DNA from 2 places in the Saccharothrix sp. NBAS 001 genome. Region 2 is predicted to be linked to the other one. Evidence: riboswitches for the same ligand, from Rfam matches in the RefSeq annotation. Region 2 holds a riboswitch; the other holds the start of a gene.
What was found. A riboswitch is a leader RNA that binds a small molecule or an ion and turns the genes downstream of it on or off. The one in region 2 is predicted to bind cobalamin.

Region 1 (8,277 bases), 440 kb from region 2:
AGGACGGCGGCCCGGTCCGAGTACCGCGACCCCGGACCGGAGTCCACCGTCGGCCGCGAGGTCGAGGTCTTCCACGACCCGGCCGTCCCGGGGCGGGCCCGCACCGCCGAACTGGGCCAGGACGTGCCCGCCTGGCCGTTCACCGCGGCCTTGGTGGACTCGGCGGGTGCCCGGCCTGACCGGCGGGGGCGCGCCGCCCGCCGCGCGGTGGTGGCGGCCCGGTCGGCTCGGCGAGTGGCGGCCCGGCACGACCGGTGCGTCCGGCCCGGACCCGAAACGGCCGTGGTCCGGAGTGGTGCGGAAAGCGGAGAGTCCGCTCGGTGAAGGTGGAGGAAGCCCCGTGGTGAGCGTCGAAGCGGTGCTGTGGGACATGGACGGCACCCTGTTGGACTCGGAGAAGCTGTGGGACGTCCCGCTCTACGAGTTCGCCGAGAAGATGGGCGGCACGCTGTCGCTGGAGACCCGGCAGGCCATGGTCGGGTCGAACGTGCCCACGACCATGGCGTTGCTGTTCGCCGAAGTGGGCCTGACCCCGACGCAGGAGGAGACGGCCGACGGCGCGGCGTGGATCCTTCGGCGCACCGAAGAGGTGTTCCGGGCCGGGCTGCCGTGGCGGCCGGGGGCTCGGGAGGCGTTGCGCGCGGTGCGGGCGTCGGGCGTGCCTATGGCGTTGGTGACCTCGACCGAGCGGGCGTTGACCGAGGTCGCCCTGGACACCATCGGGCGTGACCTGTTCGACGTGACGGTGTGCGGTGACGAGGTGGACGGCAACAACAAGCCCCTCCCGGACCCGTACCTGAAGGCCGCTGCCCTGCTCGGCGTGGACGCTGCGGCGTGCGTGGCGATCGAGGACTCGCCGACCGGCGTGAGGTCGGCGGTGGCGGCGGGGTGCACGGTGCTCGTGGTGCCGTGCGACGTCCCGGTGCCGCCAGGCGAACGCCGCGTCTTCCGCGACTCCCTGGTCGGCGTCGACCTGGCAGCCCTCGCCGCCCTCCGCGCCTAGGCAGTGTCCTGTAGTTGGCCATCTAGTTGATCATCGGAGTCAGAGCTTGATGGCGGCGATGGTGAGTTCGGCCGCCGCGCGGACCGAGGCTCACGCGGCGGGTGATCTGGTCTGCCCGTTCGGGACAGGTGCACACGATCCGGCGCGTCCGCGCAGGACCCGCCCGGTGGACTTGTGCGAGTGGGCCTTGTCCGCGACGGCACCCTCGGGCCGGACGCGGGGACGTCCCGGTCCGGATCGGGCGACGCGGCTGCCGTCGAGCGGCGGCGGCAGCCGAGGGTCGTCCCCGGCGTGACCCGGCGTGACGATGACGCCGGCGGCGCATCCCCTTTTTCCGGGCCCCGGCGGCGTGCCGGTGGGCCCGGACGATGCCGGAGTCGACGCCGATGATCCACTCCGGTTCGCCGACCGAGTCGTCCTTGACGACCACACGGTCGAAGATCCGCTGCCTGCGGCCACGCCCCGGTACCGGTAACAACGACTCGATCACAGCCCACGCCCGATCGGTCAGCCCACCACGACCCACCATGAACCAGAACCACCAGACACCCTGATCAACGGCTCACAGGACACTGCCTAACACCGCCTAGACCTCCTGGACCCCGGACAGCTGCCGGGCGTCGCGGCCCGGACGCGACAACGGCACGTCCCCCGCAGTGCGGTCAACTGGGGACGTGCCGTTGTCGGCAGTGCCTTGAGCCGGCTCCGGTCAGGCGACGGCGGCCTTCGTCCTGCTGGTGGTGCCGCGCACTGCCGGGTCGACCAGCAGACCGAACACCACGCCGAGACCCAGCCACAAGGTGGCAGTCTCGGCGAGCGACGCGAGGCGGAACTCCCACAGCACGTTGCTCGGCATGTCCGCCGGCACCGCGTCCGGCGGACCCGGGAACACCAGCAGGATCACCGCGAACGCGACCACCACGGCCAGCGCGACCACGGTGGCCCGCACCGGCCCGCTCAGGTGCTCCAGCCGGGACGCCAGGAAGCTCGCCCCGAACACCACCAGCAGACCGGCCGCGATGACGCCGAGGTAGAGCACCGTCCGGTAGTCCACCGTCTCCGGGTCGCCCACCGCCGGCGGGTTGGCCGGGTACTTGACGGCCGGCAGCAGCGCCGCCGCCCCGAACACCGCCGCCGCGAGCGTCACGCTCCGGCCGAACGGCGGCCGGCCCGCGAACCAGCGCCGCGACCCGGCGTACGCGGTGGCGAACAGCGCGCCCACCGCCAGCCCGACGATGATCGCCGCGAGCACGCCGCCGAGCATCTGGGTGCCCCGGCCGAACATCTCGCCGTGGTCGTGCGCACCGGGCTCCACCGGCGCGGCGGCACGGGCCTCCTCGACGGCCAACGCGGCCCGGATCGGCACCTCGACCACGACGAGACCGACCAGGCCCGCGAGCAGACCGCCGACGCCACCCGCGCCGACGCCCCGCAGCAGTAGGTTCTTGTAGGTGTCCACGGCCGGCCCTAGTGGCACGGGACGCCGAGCGCGTGACGCCCGTCGTGGAAGAACTCGTGCAGCGACTCGGCGGCGTGGCCGAGCGCGATGCCGTTCTCCTGGAGGACCAGCCAGGTGATCAGCAGTGCGACGAGTGCGACGGCGTAGGCCCACTTGGGAATGGGGATGGACAGGGTGTGCGCGGGGCTCGTCAAGACGGCCTCCTCCATACCTCGTGGAAGGTCAACAACTACTCGCGCCGCAGCCGGTCTCCTGACTCCCGGATCGACACCGTCCCCGCGTCTTCCCAGTCGCACCGCGCGACCAGTGACGTTCTCGGCGGGTTGGCTCCCCGGTCACAGTGGCGAGGACCGCGCCGGATTCCCACCGGCTTCCCGTCCACTGCGGCTGTGGAACCGTAGATGTCCACTGCGTCCGGGCACAACCGACCAGACGAGTTGTCGTCTACCTCACGTGCACCAAACACGATCAAGCGCCGCTTTTGTCCTGGTTCTCCGCCCGCCGGACCGGGACGTCGCAGGTAATCGCCGCCCCCTGAGGGCACCCCGGCCGAGCCGTCACCGACTGTTCGCCACGCGTCCCACATGTCGGCACGCCCGTCCCGCACCGCCCTGAACCGACGATTGGTTCCCGCCGGGCGGCAGGCGCCTGCGGCGACCGTCGCAACGGCGGTTCACCGCGCCGGGAGCGGGCAGTCCCCACAGGTCCCGCCACCGTCGAGGCGGTAGTAGAGGCAGCAACTGCGCCGCCGGAACGCGACCTCGCCGGGAAACGGGATGAAGTCGCCCGACCCGAGCAGCGGCGACTCGCCCAACAGCCGTTCGCCCAGCGCCACGCACTGCTCGGCGGACGCGGTGCCGCTGCGGCTCACCGTCCGCAACGCCCCGGCGACCGCCGACGCCGCGTTCCCCCACAACAACCCCCGAGCCACCGGCACGACGCCCCGGATCGCGGCCACCACCGGCTCCAACGACTCGGCGATCGACACACCCGGGACAGGTTCGCCGATCCGCACCCGCATCCCGTCCGGCCCGAAGTGCCACCACACGTTCCCCGGCCGGATGTCCGGCGCGACCCCGCCCACGGCGTGCGCGGCGACCGTGGGGCACAGCAGCCGCGCGGTGTACCCGAGGAAGAACAGGGACGCCGAAACCCGGGCCTCCCCGGTCCGATACCGCTCGCCGATGGTCCGCAACGCGTCCGGCAGCGCCTCCCCGCCCACCAGGTCGTCGCCCGATCGCCAACCGCCGCCGTCCGCGTCGGGAGCGGGGCGACCCACGTCCAAGGCGAAGAACGGGCTGATTCCCCGGATCCGGCGCAGCGTGGACAGCACTGGGGTGTAGTCGGACACGTGGCCAGTGTGCCCGCCGCCGATCGGGACACGACGACCACGGTGATGGGTCTGCCGCTCGGGTCGGGTGTCGAGTCGGCCGGTTACGGGATGTAGAACGTCAGGATGTCGCTCCGGACCGGCGGGAACAGCACGGTCATCAGGTCGGCGTTCGGGCCCGGGTAGACGTCCGGGAACCGCGCGGTCAGCCCGCGCAGACCGTGCGGGCCGAACAGCAGCGACGCCAGCAGGTCCGGCGCCACCCCGGCCCCGCCGGCGGCGGCCGGTGCCTGCATCACTCCGCCGGGGACGACCTGGCCGACCTCGCCCGCCTTGAACGGCAGGCGGACGTGCGAGCGGTAGAACGACAGCACCGCCTCGCCCTCGTCGTCGCCGAACGGCGAGGCGGCCAGCCGCCTGCCGAACACCGGACGCAGGTGGTCCAGCAACGCCACCGGGTCGGCGATCCGCACGTAGTACGAGTTCGCGTCCTCCGGCACCGGCCCCAGGAGCGGTTCGAGCGCCGCGCCCGCGACCGTCCCCGGACGCTCGTTGGCCGCCGTCGCCCCGGTGTGCGCGACCAGCGCGTGCACGGCGGCGGCGTCGACCGCGGCCACCTCGCCTAGGTGCACGCCTTCGTCCGGCGGCGTCGAGCGACCGGTGCCCACCGGCACGCCGTCCCGTTCCACCAGCCACTGCCGGCTGCCGCCGCGCGCCACCAGCCAACGCCACAGCTCGGTCGCGTGCGGCATCCGCAGGTCGGCCCGCCGCTGTTCGGCGTCCTGCAACGCCGCCATCGCCGGGATGTCGTCGAGCGTCGCCTCACGCACCACGTCGGTGCTCGGCGGCGGCGTGCCGACGACGTCGCGGGTCGGCGCGATCGGGATCGCGTAGGTGTAGCCGAACCGCCGGTAGAAGTACGGGATGCCGATCATGACGTTGACCAGCTGCCCGCGCGCCGCCGACCGCTCGTGCGCCCACCGCATCAACTCCCGGACCAGGCCGCGACCCTCGTAGTCCCGGTGGGTCGCCACCAGTTCCACCTGCCCGGCGGGGATCTCCACGCCGTCCAACACGAGTGTCTCGTTCAGCAACGTCGTCGTGGACACCACCCGGTCGCCGTCCACGATGACCGCGCACGTCTCCCACCCGGCATCCGGGTCCGACACCACCAGGTCGTGGTCGACGGCGTCCTCGGGCTCGCCCCGTTCGGCCAGCAGGCTGCCGATCTGGTCGAGGTCGCGTGGCTCGGCGGTGCGCAGCACCAAGCCGTCGGGCAACGTCATCACCGCAGTGTCTGCGTACTCCTCTCGTCGTGCCACTGGATTTCCGGGCCGGCTGTCAGGGGTCGGCTGGCCGGGTCTGCTGTCTGGGTCGGCTGGCTGGGCTGCACCTCCGGACCCCGGTCCATCGGTGACCGAATCGATTTGGCGGCCCGGCTTCGGGTGCCGCACAATCCGGCCATGTCCTGGCTGCCGTCCGACTTCGTCCACCCCACCCGTGTCGAGCTGGGTGCGGACCACCACCTGAGGCCGATCCAGGAGTCCGATGTGGACCTGGACTACCCCGCCGTCATGGGTTCGCGGGAACGGCTCTGGTCGATCTTCGGCGAGAAGTGGAACTGGCCGCCCACGACGATGACCTACGAAGCGGACCGCGCCGACCTCGCCCGCCACGCGCGGGAGGCCGAAGCGCACCAGTCGTTCAACTACGCCTTGTTCGACAACGCCGAGACCGCCCTGCTCGGGTGCGTCTACATCGACCCGGCGGAGGACGCCCTCATCTCGTGGTGGGTGGTGGACGAGTACGCCGGTACCGCGCTGGAACGTGCGCTGGACGCCTTCGTGCCCGAGTGGATCGCCCGGGACTGGCCGTTCGCCACCCCTCAGTTCGGGCTCTGAACCAGGGTTTCGCCTCCGGGCTTCGCGGGAATCGGCGGGGGTGTGCTGTCGGCCGGGGCGCCGAACCACCTGTGTAGGGCGCGGGTCAGCTCCTCCGGGCTGGTGCCCGCCCAGGCGACGTAACCGTCCGGCCTGACCAGGACCGCATCGGCCGGTGGGACCGGAGTGGTCGTGGTGTGGACGTCCACGCGGTCGGCCCAGGGGACCGCAGTGGCGCGCAGGGTCGGGTTGTCGGTGAAGACGAGCAGCAGAGGGCGGCCCGAGCGGGACAGGTGGGCGAAGGTCCTGTTGCCGGGCAAGGGGATGTCGGGCATCCACCGGCCGGTGAGCGGGTGGGGGTCGGTGAGCGGGCGGGGTGTGGAGTCGGTGCCCGTGGTGGTCTTCGGGCCGGCCATGTCGTAGACGGTGTCCGCGCCGGACATCAGGTGGGAGATGCGGCGAACGGCCGTCTGGTCTTGGAGCAGCTCGGTCAGGACCTCCCGCAGCGCGGTGATGTTCGGGCCTTCGGACAGGAGTGCCGTCTGGGCGCGGCTGTGGGTGATCACGCGCCGGCCCACCGGACGGCGTTCCGACTCGTAGGTGTCGAGCAGGCCCTCGGGTGCCCAGCCGTTGAGGTGCGCGGCCAGCTTCCAGCCGAGGTTCAGGGCGTCCTGGAGGCCGAGGTTCAGGCCGGGGCCGCCCACACCGGACTGGACGTGGGCCGCGTCGCCCACCAGGAAGACCCGGCCCTTGCGGTAGCGGTCGGCCAGGCGGGAGTTGGTGCCCTCCGCCCTGCGGTTGAGCGCCGGCGGTTGGCCGTTGTCGGGCTCGCTCATCGGCAGGTCGATGCCCAGCACGCGCTTCGCGGCGTCGCGGAGTTCGGCCAGCGGCATCTCGTCGGTGTCGGTCAGGCCCGAGTTGCCCCACTCGATCATGGCGATGCGGTAGACGCCGGGCTGGAACATGCCGAACGCGAAGACGCCGTGCTCGGTCCGGTGGAACGTGCCCGGCCAGAGCACGCCCAGCCCGGGAATCTCCAACTGGCCGGTCCGGTGGTCGGCCACCGGTTCGTGGATCACCACCTGGCCCGAGCGGTGGGTGAAACCCTCGTCGGTGACGCCGGGGAACCCGATACCGGCCCGTTTGCGGACCGTGCTGTGCCCTCCGTCGGCACCCACGACGTACCGCGCGGTGAGTGCGTACGGACCGTCCGGTCCGGTGACGTCTACCGTCACGTGGCCGTCGTGCTGGGTCAGGTCTCTCACCTGGTGGCCGCGCGTGACCTGCACGCCCGCGTGGCGCTCCAGCAGTTCCTCCAGTCCGCGTTGCGGCACGGGCAGCGCGAACAGGGCGTTGTCGTCCACTGTGGACAGGTCCAGCGGGAGCGCGCCGAACTGGAAGAACGGGGCGGGCCTGGGCGGGGACGGGCTCCCGGTCACGCGCTCGTGGAGGCCCCGGTAGTGGAGGGCCTGCACGACGCGGCCCACCAGGCCGTTGGCCTTGGGGGTGGTGGCGGGTTCGGGCAGGGCGTCGAGCACGGTGGGGCGGATGCCCGCCAGCAGCAGCTCGTTGGCGAGCATCAGGCCGTTCGGGCCCGCGCCGACGATGAGGACGTCGGTGTCGGGGCGGGGGTTCGGGGTGGTGGCCGGCGGGGTGGTGCTCTGCGGAGTGGTGCTCTGCGGGGTGGCGGCGAGTGACATTTCGGCTCCTTTGGGCGTGGCTGAACAGACCCCACGTCGGGTGGGGCCGGGTTCGGGGGTGGTCGGTGGGTCAGCTGGGTCGGGGTTCGGGCAGGCCGGCGGCCACCTGGGTCAGGGCGTCGCGGACCAGCGGGCCCAGGAGGACCGGTGGGTCGGCGGTCAGCCAGCGGTCGGTCGCCACCTCGATGGCCGCGCCCACGGAGGCCGCGACCAGGCGGGGGTAGAGGTCGACCGCGACGTCGGTCCGGGTGCGTTCGGCGATGGCCTGGGCCAGCTCGCGTTCGATCAGCGAGCTGGCGCGCAGGAACTCGCCGATCAGCGCCGGCTCGCTGGTCATCAGCCGGACCCCGGCCGTCCACTCCGGATCCGGCACCTTGTCGTCGGGGGTGTACTGGGCCAGCGCGGCCTCCAGGACCGACTCCCACACCGACTCGGACCCGGGCCGGCGGCGGACCCGGTCCGCGAGCTGCCGGCCCCGGTCGAGGTGGCGGGAGGTGATCGCCTCGGCCTTGCTGGAGAAGTAGTTGTTGAACGTGCGTGGCGACACCCCCGCCGCGGCGGCGATGTCCTCGACCAGGACGTTCTCCAGGCCGCGCTCGACCGCCAGCCGGAGCGCGGCCCAGCTCAGCGCCTGGCGGGTCTCCAGCTTCTTGCGCTCACGCAAGCCCAGTGGTTCGTCCATGTGATCAACGTAGGGGAAAAGTGCGGGGCCCGCAAGATTTCGGGATACGCACTTTCGGGGGGTGGTTTCGGGGCGGTCCGCCGGGGGTGGGTTGTCGGGGGCGGTTGGTCGGGGGCGGTCCGGGGGATGCGAGGATCAGACCCCGTGAAGACCTTCGACGAGCTGTTCGCCGAGCTGAGCGAACGCGCCCGCACCCGCCCCGAGGGGTCCGCCACGGTCGCGG
Region 2 (8,277 bases):
TCAGCGCACGTCGTCGTCGGCCGTAGCGCCGCAGCGCGGGCACACCGGGGGCGGTTCGCCGTCGGTCAGCAGCCCGCACTCCGGGCACACCCGGGACAACCAGCACACCGGGTCGCCACCCTCGACGCGCTCACCCCGCAACGCCGCCGGGGAACCGTCTGCCGACTCCGTCACCGGACCACCTCCGCCTCACGTCCATTGTCCCCTGACGTGTCCACACCGACCACGACCGGACGGCGCGCGCCGGCCTTCGCGCGTCCACGCGACGCGGCCCGCGTTCACCCGTTCCGGTGACCTGAGCGGGGTTCGCCGGCGGGCAGCGCGCGCCGGTCGGCGCGACACTGTCCGGGAGGTCGGTCGAGAGGGGATGGTCGCGATGTCGGTGGTGCCGGGCTGCGTGCGGCGGGTGCCCGGGGCGGGAGGCGCGCGGTGACCGGCCCGACGGAGGCGTTCGTGCCGCCGGCCTCGGCGGGCGCCGGTCGGCTGTGGGCGGGCGGGTTCGCCACGGCCGTCGTCGCCGCGCTGCTCGCCGTCGTCGGCATCCTGGTCGCGCGCGGCCTGCTCGGGGTCGCCGTGCTCGCGCCGGAGGGCGAGGGCGTGTGGGGCAACGCCAACACCGTGACCTACGCGTTGGGCGCCGCGCTGGCGGCGCTGCTCGCGACCGGTCTGCTCAACCTGCTGATCGTCAGCACGCCCCGGTCGCGCCAGTTCTTCACCTGGATCGGGTTGCTGCTGACCGCCATCGCGGTGATCCTGCCGCTGGGCATCGGCGGCCTGGGTGGCCCCGGCCTGGCGACCGCCCTGATCAACCTGGTGCTCGGGGTCTCGATCGTGCTCATGCTCAACGGGGTGGCCCGCAGTGGCACCAGGGCGTACCCGGACCGGGTGTACCCGGATCGCGGGTACACCGATCGTGGGTACCCGGATCGCGGACCGGGGGTCTGACCGCCGGGGCGGCCTACTCCTGCTCGTCCGGCCCGGTGGCGTCGTCCTGCCCGGTGCGCAGCGCGGTGATCGCCTTCTCGAAGTCCTCGACCGACGAGAAGGACCGGTACACGCTGGCGAAGCGCAGGTAGGCGACCTGGTCGAGTTCGCTCAGCGGGCCGAGGATCGCCAGGCCCACCTCGTGGCTGGGGATCTCGGCGGACCCGGTCGAGCGGATGGTCTCCTCGACGCGCTGGGCGAGCAGGTGCAGGGCGTCCTCGTGCACCGGGCGGCCCTGGCAGGCCCGGCGCACGCCGTTGACCACCTTGTCCCGGCTGAACGGCTCGGTCGCCCCGGAGCGCTTGACCACGGCCAGGACGGCTTCCTCGACCGTGGTGAACCTGCGCCCGCAGGCGGCGCACGACCGCCGGCGGCGGATCACCTGGCCCTCGTCGACCTCGCGCGAGTCGACCACGCGGGAGTCCGCGTTGCGGCAGAACGGGCAGCGCACAGCTGGTCGCCTTTCCCACGGCCTGGACGCCCGTCGCGCCGGGGCGGTCGCGACGGGCGCTGGACAGATCTCGCGCTACCGTAGCCGGGGCCGGGGTCCGCGCCCCGGCCCCCCGTGCTCGGCTCAGTCCCAGTCGAGCGACGCGCCGGAGGCGTACTCGGTCACCCGGGTCTCGAAGAAGTTCTTCTCCTTCTTCAGGTCGATCGCCTCGGACATCCACGGGAACGGGTTGTCCGACGGGCCGAAGACCGGGGCGAGGCCGAGCTGCGCGCAGCGGCGGTTGGTGATGAAGTGCATGTACTGCTCGCACTGGTCGGCGTTGAGGCCGAGCAGGCCGTTGGGCATGGTGTCGCGGCCGTAGGCGATCTCCAGCTCGCACGCCTCGCCCAGCATGGTGCGCACCTCGGCCTGGAAGGCGTCGCTCCACAGGTGCGGGTTCTCGATCTTGATCTGGTTGATCGAGTCGATGCCGAAGTTCAGGTGGATCGACTCGTCGCGCAGGATGTACTGGTACTGCTCGGCGATGCCGATCATCTTGTTGCGCCGCCCGAACGAGAGGATCTGGGCGAAGCCGGTGTAGAACCACATGCCCTCGAACACCACGTAGAACGCCACCAGGTCGCGCAGGAACGCCTGGTCGGTCTCCGGCGTGCCGGTGCGGAACTCGGGGTCTTCGAGGTGCTGGGTGTAGTTCAGCGCCCACGCGGCCTTGTCGGTGATCGACGGCACCTCGCGGTACATGTTGAACAGCTCGCCCTCGTCCAGGCCCAGCGATTCGCAGATGTACTGGAAGGTGTGGGTGTGCACGGCCTCCTCGAACGCCTGGCGCAGCAGGTACTGGCGGCACTCGGGGTTGGTCAGGTGGCGGTACACGGCCAGCACGATGTTGTTGGCCACCAACGACTCCGAGGTGGCGAAGAAGCCGAGGTTGCGCTTGATGGTGTGGCGCTCGTCCTCGGTCAGCCCGGTGGGGGAGCGCCACAGGGCGATGTCGGCCTGCATGGAGACCTCGGTCGGCATCCAGTGGTTGGCGCAGCCGGCCAGGTACTTCTCCCACGCCCAGTGGTACTTCAGCGGCAGCAGCTGGTTGACGTCCGCGCGGGCGTTGATCATCGACTTGTCGTCGACGTGCACCCGGCCCGCGCCGCGCTCGATGGAGCCCAGGCCGGAGGTGTCGGGGAGGTCGGTGGTCACTGGCAGGCCTCGCAGTCGGGGTCGGTGATCGAGCAGACGAGCGCGTCGTCCGACGTCACGGTCGGGATCGTCGCCGGCACGGCCGCCGGCGGGGGCGGCGCGGCGGGCGTCGGCGCGGGGGAGGCGGCGGGGGAGCCGCGGGTGCCGCGCCGGGCCGGACGGCGTTGAGCTTGCCGTCGGTGCCGCGCAGGGTGGACTTCTCCACGCTGGTGGCCGCGGTGGACCGCAGGTAGTAGGTGGTCTTGAGGCCCTTGTGCCAGGCCAGCCGGTACAGGTTGTCGAGCTTGCGGCCGTTGGGCGCGGCGATGTAGAGGTTGAGCGACTGCGCCTGGTCGATCCACTTCTGGCGGCGCGACCCGGCTTCGATCAGCCACTCGGAGGGCACCTCGAACGCGGTGGCGTAGAGGGCCTTGAGGTCGTCGGGCACCCGGTCGATCGGCGCGAGCGAGCCGTCGAAGTACTTCAGGTCCGACACCATCGCCTCGTCCCACAGGCCCAGCGCCTTGAGGTCGGCGACCAGGTGCCGGTTGAGGACGGTGAAGTCGCCGGACATGTTCGACTTCACGTACAGGTTGCGGAAAAGCGGCTCGATGGACTGGCCGACACCGCAGATGTTGGAGATCGTCGCGGTCGGCGCGATCGCCATCGTGTTGGAGTTGCGCATCCCGCCGCGCACCTTGGTGCGCAGCGCGTCCCAGTCCAGAGTGGACGAGGTGTCCATGTCCAGCGCGCCGTCGCGGGCCTCGGCCAGCAGGGCGATCGAGTCGATCGGCAGGACGCCCCGGCTCCACAGCGAGCCGTCGAACGACTCGTAGCTGCCGCGCTCGCGCGCCAGGTCCGCCGACGCCGACAGCGCGTGGTAACCGATGTGCTCCATGCTGCGGTCGGCGAACTCCACGGCCTCCGGCGAGCCGGGCACCAGCCGCAGGGTGAACAGCGCGTCGCTGAACCCCATCAGGCCCAGGCCGATCGGCCGGTGCCGCAGGTTGGACCGGCTCGCCTCCGGGATCGTGTAGTAGTTGATGTCGATCACGTTGTCCAGCATCCGCACGGCGGTGCGCACGGTGCGCTCCAGCCGCTGGGCGTCCAGGCCCCGCGTGGTCACGTGGTTGGCCAGGTTGACCGAGCCGAGGTTGCACACCGCGACCTCGTCGGCGCCGGTGTTCAGGGTGATCTCGGTGCACAGGTTGGACGAGTGCACGACACCGGCGTGCTGCTGCGGCGAGCGCAGGTTGCACGGGTCCTTGAACGTGATCCACGGGTGGCCGGTCTCGAACAGCATGGTCAGCATTCGCCGCCACAGCTCCGTGGCCCGGACGCGCTTGAACACCCGGATCTCGCCCCGGTCGGCGGCGGCCTCGTAGGCGCGGTAGCGGGCGGCGAAGTCCAGGCCGTAGCTGTCGTGCAGGTCCGGCGTCTCGTCCGGGGAGAACAGGGTCCACTCGGCGTCCGCCTCGACCCGGCGGAGGAACTCGTCGGGCACCCAGTTCGCGGTGTTCATGTCGTGCGTGCGCCGCCGGTCGTCGCCGGTGTTCTTGCGCAGGTCGAGGAACTCCTCGACGTCGACGTGCCAGGTCTCCAGGTACGCGCACGCCGCGCCCTTGCGCTTGCCGCCCTGGTTGACCGCGACCGCCGTGTCGTTGGCGATCTTGAGGAACGGCACGACGCCCTGCGACTGGCCGTTGGTGCCCTTGATGTGCGCGCCCATGCCGCGCACCGGCGTCCAGTCGTTGCCCAGCCCGCCGGAGAACTTCGCCAGCAGCGCGTTGTTCTGGTAGCTCTGGAAGATGCTCTTGAGGTCGTCGTCGACCGTGGTCAGGAAGCACGACGAGAGCTGGGCGCGGGTGGTGCCGGAGTTGAACAGCGTCGGGGTCGAGCACATGAAGTCGAACGTGGAGAGCAGTTCGTAGAACTCGATCGCCCGCGCCTCGCGGTCGTCCTCGCGCAGCGCCAGCCCCATCGCGACCCGCATGAAGAACGCCTGCGGCAGCTCGTACCGGACGCCGTGGTCGTGCAGGAAGTAGCGGTCGTACAAGGTCTGCATGCCGAGGAAGTCGAACTTCGCGTCGCGCTCCGGGCGGATCGCGGCCGCGATCCGGGCCACGTCGAAGGTCTCCAGCGCCGGGTCCAGCCGCTCCAGCTCGACGCCCAGCCGCACGTACGCCGGGAAGTAGTCCACATAGGACATCTGCTCGCCGGTCGCCTCCACCGGGCGGCCCGCCACCCTGGTCAGCACCTCGCGGCGGAGCTGGTCGAGCAGCAGGCGGGCGGCGACGAAGGAGTAGTTCGGCTCGGTCTCCACCAGCGTCCGCGCCGACATGACCAGCGCGACGGCCAGTTCGTCGACCGGGATGCCGTCGTAGAGCGCGCGCCGGACCTCGGCGAGCACCGGCTCCGCCGACACGTCCGCCAGGCCCGCGCACGCCTCGCCGACCACGACCGCGATCCGCTCCCAGTCGACCGGGGAGAGTCCGCCGTCGGCGTCCTTCACCCGGAACCGGACGGCGACCGGCGTGACCGCGCGGGCTTTCGCGTGCTCGTCGCGGTAGAGCACGTAGGCGCGGGCGACCTTGTGGTGGCCGCCGCGCATCAGCACGAGTTCGACCTGGTCCTGGATCTGCTCGATGTGCAGCGCGGTCTCCGGCCGGGCGTGCTTGCGCAGCGCGGCCTCCACCTGGGCGGTCAGCTCCGCCACGAGCGGGTGCAGGTGCGACGCCGCGGCCGCGCCGTCGCCCTCCACGGCCAGGAACGCCTTGGTCATCGCCACCTGGATCTTGGTGGGGTCGAAAGCCGAGACGCTGCCGTCGCGGCGGATCACCCGAACCTGGGTGACCCCGGTGCCCGTGGTTGTGGTCGACAAAGCCCTCTCCTCGCGAGCCTCAACGGCCCGGAGCACGCGGCGACCACGCATCGGCGCGCACGACGGCGCACCATCCGTGTCGGCCCGCCCACGAGGCCCCGGACACGCGCACGCCGGTCGGCGCGCGCATCGCTGGCAGGTCTTCGGACTCGCGGACACCCGGCTGTCCAGCCGGACCTACTGGCCGTCGCTTCCCGGGAGCACGCGCTCCCAGTGCTTCGTGACGGCGGTTGTTTCCGCTCACCGCTGCGGGGCAGTCCCGGACTCGCACCGGGTTCCCTCTTGCCTCCTCGGCCCTCGAAGAGGGCGTCGGAACCATCGACGGGCGAGACACTACATGTTGTAGATCGGTTCGCAACACGACCCCAGATGGGCGTGTCGCGTGCCGCGTGATGTAGGTCTCCGGGACCGTCGCGCGGGCCGTCGCGCGGGCGCTTCCCGGTCCTCGGGACGGGGGCCCACCGTGCGCTACGCTCGCGGGTGCTGGTGGTTCGCCCCGGTCTGAAGTCGGTCGGGGCGAGGCAAGAGGGAACCCGGTGGGAATCCGGGACTGCCCCGCAGCGGTGAGCGGGAACGAAAGCCGTCAATCGAGCACTGCGCGCGAGCGTGGGAAGCGACGGCCGGTAGGAGCGAGTGGTGCGCCCGCGAGTCCGAAGACCTGCCACCCGTCCGCGTGCCCACCGGGCCCGCGGTGTCCGGTGGCCTCTCGGGTGGGCAGCGGCGGACGCGGCACGTGCCGCCCGCGAAGCGTGCCCGGGAATCCCCGGGCGTCCCACGCGCTCGCGAGGAGAGAGCTAGTGACCAGCGAAATCGGCGCCACCGTCCTGGGCTACCCCCGGATCGGTCCACGTCGGGAACTCAAGCGGGCGGTCGAGCGGTACTGGGCCGGGGACATCGACCGGCAGGCCCTGCTGGACACCGCGGCGCGACTGCGCGCGGCCACCTGGGCGCAACTGCGCGACGCCGGGCTGGACTCGGTGCCCGGCAACACCTTCTCGTTCTACGACCACGTCCTGGACACCGCGTTCCTGGTCGGTGCGGTCCCGCCGCGCTACCGGCGCGAATCGGAGCTGGACAGCTACTTCGCGGCGGCGCGCGGCACCGACGACCTGCCGCCGCTGGAGCTGACCAAGTGGTTCGACACCAACTACCACTACCTGGTCCCGGAGATCGAGCCGGACACGGTGTTCCGGCTGGCCGGCGACAAGCCGCTGGCCGAGTACCGCGAGGCCCGCGCGCTGGGCGTCACCACCCGTCCGGTCGTGCTGGGCCCGGTGACGTTCCTGTTGCTGGCCAAGGGGACCGACCCGCTGGCGCGGCTGGACGACCTGGTCGACGTCTACGTCGAGCTGCTGGTGGAGCTGGCGGCCGAGGGCGTCGGGTGGGTGCAGCTGGACGAGCCCGCGTTCGCCGCGGACCGCACGTCGGCCGAGCTGGCCGCGCTCGGCCGCGCCTACACCCGCCTGGCGTCCCTGCACTCCCGGCCGAAGCTGCTGGTCACCGGCTACTACGGGTCGCTCGGCCCGGCGCTGGAGGTGCTCGCCGGCACCGCCGTCGAAGCCGTCGGCGTGGACCTGGTCGCGGGCTCGGTGGACGGCATCGCGGCCGTGCCCGCCTTGCGGGACAAGACCTTGGTGGCCGGTGTGGTCGACGGCCGCAACGTGTGGCGCACCGACCTGCGCCGGGCGCTGGCCACCGCCGTGCCGCTGCTCGGCCTCGCCGACGAGGTGGTGATCTCGACCTCCTCGACGCTGCTGCACGTGCCCTACGACCTCGACGCCGAGACCGCGCTGGAACCGGCGGTGCGCGGGCGGCTGGCGTTCGCCCGGCAGAAGGTCCGCGAGGTCGTGCTGCTCGGGCAGGCGCTGCGCGAGGGCGTGGACGGGGCATGGGCGGACGCGGCGGACGAGCCGCTCGCCGCTCCCCGCCGGGACGACACCGTGCGGGCGCGGCTGGCCGGGCTCGGGCCGCACGACCGCGACCGCGCGCCCTACGCCGAGCGGGCGGCGGCGCAGGACGCCCACCTCGGCCTGCCCGCGCTGCCCACCACGACCATCGGGTCCTTCCCGCAGACGACCGGGATCCGCACCGCCCGCGCCGGCCTGCGGTCGGGCGAGCTGGCGGCGGGCGAGTACGACGAGCGGATGCGCGCCGAGATCGCCCGGGTGATCGCGTTGCAGGAGGACATCGGGCTCGACGTGCTGGTGCACGGCGAACCCGAGCGCAACGACATGGTCCAGTACTTCGCCGAGCACCTCGACGGCTTCGCGGTCACCGACCTGGGCTGGGTGCAGTCCTACGGCTCGCGGTGCGTGCGCCCGCCGATCCTGCACGGCGACGTGTCCCGGCCAGCGCCGATCACCGTGCCGTGGAGCGCCTACGCCCAGTCGCTGACCGACCGCCCGGTGAAGGGGATGCTGACCGGACCGGTGACGATCCTGGCGTGGTCGTTCGTGCGCGACGACCAGCCGCTGGGCGACACCGCCGACCAGGTGGCCCTCGCGCTGCGCGACGAGGTCGCCGACCTGGAGGCCGCCGGCATCCGCGTCATCCAGGTCGACGAACCGGCGCTGCGCGAACTGCTGCCGCTGCGGGCCGCCGACCACCGGGCGTACCTCGACTGGTCGGTGGGGGCCTTCCGGCTGGCCACGTCGGGCGCGGCGACCGGCACGCAGGTGCACACCCACCTGTGCTACTCGGAGTTCGGCGAGGTCATCGACGCGATCGACGGGCTCGGCGCGGACGTGACCACGATCGAGGCGGCCCGGTCGAAGATGGAGGTCCTGGA

Region 1: linked by a shared signal. The riboswitch ahead of AC0HI0_RS04565 (CbtB domain-containing protein) and the one ahead of metE (5-methyltetrahydropteroyltriglutamate--homocysteine S-methyltransferase) in region 2 are both predicted to bind cobalamin.

What each region holds. Positions count from the first base shown of each region.
Region 1 covers NZ_CM153251.1:1,015,504-1,023,780, forward strand. The annotation lists gene AC0HI0_RS04555 (HAD family hydrolase) at 371-1,003, shown strand; gene AC0HI0_RS04560 (CbtA family protein) at 1,713-2,462, opposite strand; gene AC0HI0_RS04565 (CbtB domain-containing protein) at 2,471-2,656, opposite strand; cobalamin riboswitch at 2,688-2,863, opposite strand; gene AC0HI0_RS04570 ((2Fe-2S)-binding protein) at 3,136-3,813, opposite strand; gene AC0HI0_RS04575 (GNAT family N-acetyltransferase) at 3,897-5,078, opposite strand; gene AC0HI0_RS04580 (GNAT family N-acetyltransferase) at 5,256-5,693, shown strand; gene AC0HI0_RS04585 (FAD-dependent monooxygenase) at 5,678-7,372, opposite strand; gene AC0HI0_RS04590 (TetR/AcrR family transcriptional regulator) at 7,443-8,054, opposite strand; gene AC0HI0_RS04595 (phosphoribosyl-ATP diphosphatase) at 8,199-8,277, shown strand, end outside.
Region 2 covers NZ_CM153251.1:1,457,890-1,466,166, forward strand. The annotation lists gene AC0HI0_RS06345 (transposase family protein) at 1-174, opposite strand; gene AC0HI0_RS06350 (DUF6069 family protein) at 430-945, shown strand; gene nrdR (transcriptional regulator NrdR) at 959-1,435, opposite strand; gene AC0HI0_RS06360 (ribonucleotide-diphosphate reductase subunit beta) at 1,559-2,629, opposite strand; partial or broken gene AC0HI0_RS06365 (ribonucleoside-diphosphate reductase subunit alpha) at 2,626-5,540, opposite strand; cobalamin riboswitch at 5,607-5,824, opposite strand; cobalamin riboswitch at 5,960-6,169, shown strand; gene metE (5-methyltetrahydropteroyltriglutamate--homocysteine S-methyltransferase) at 6,287-8,277, shown strand, end outside.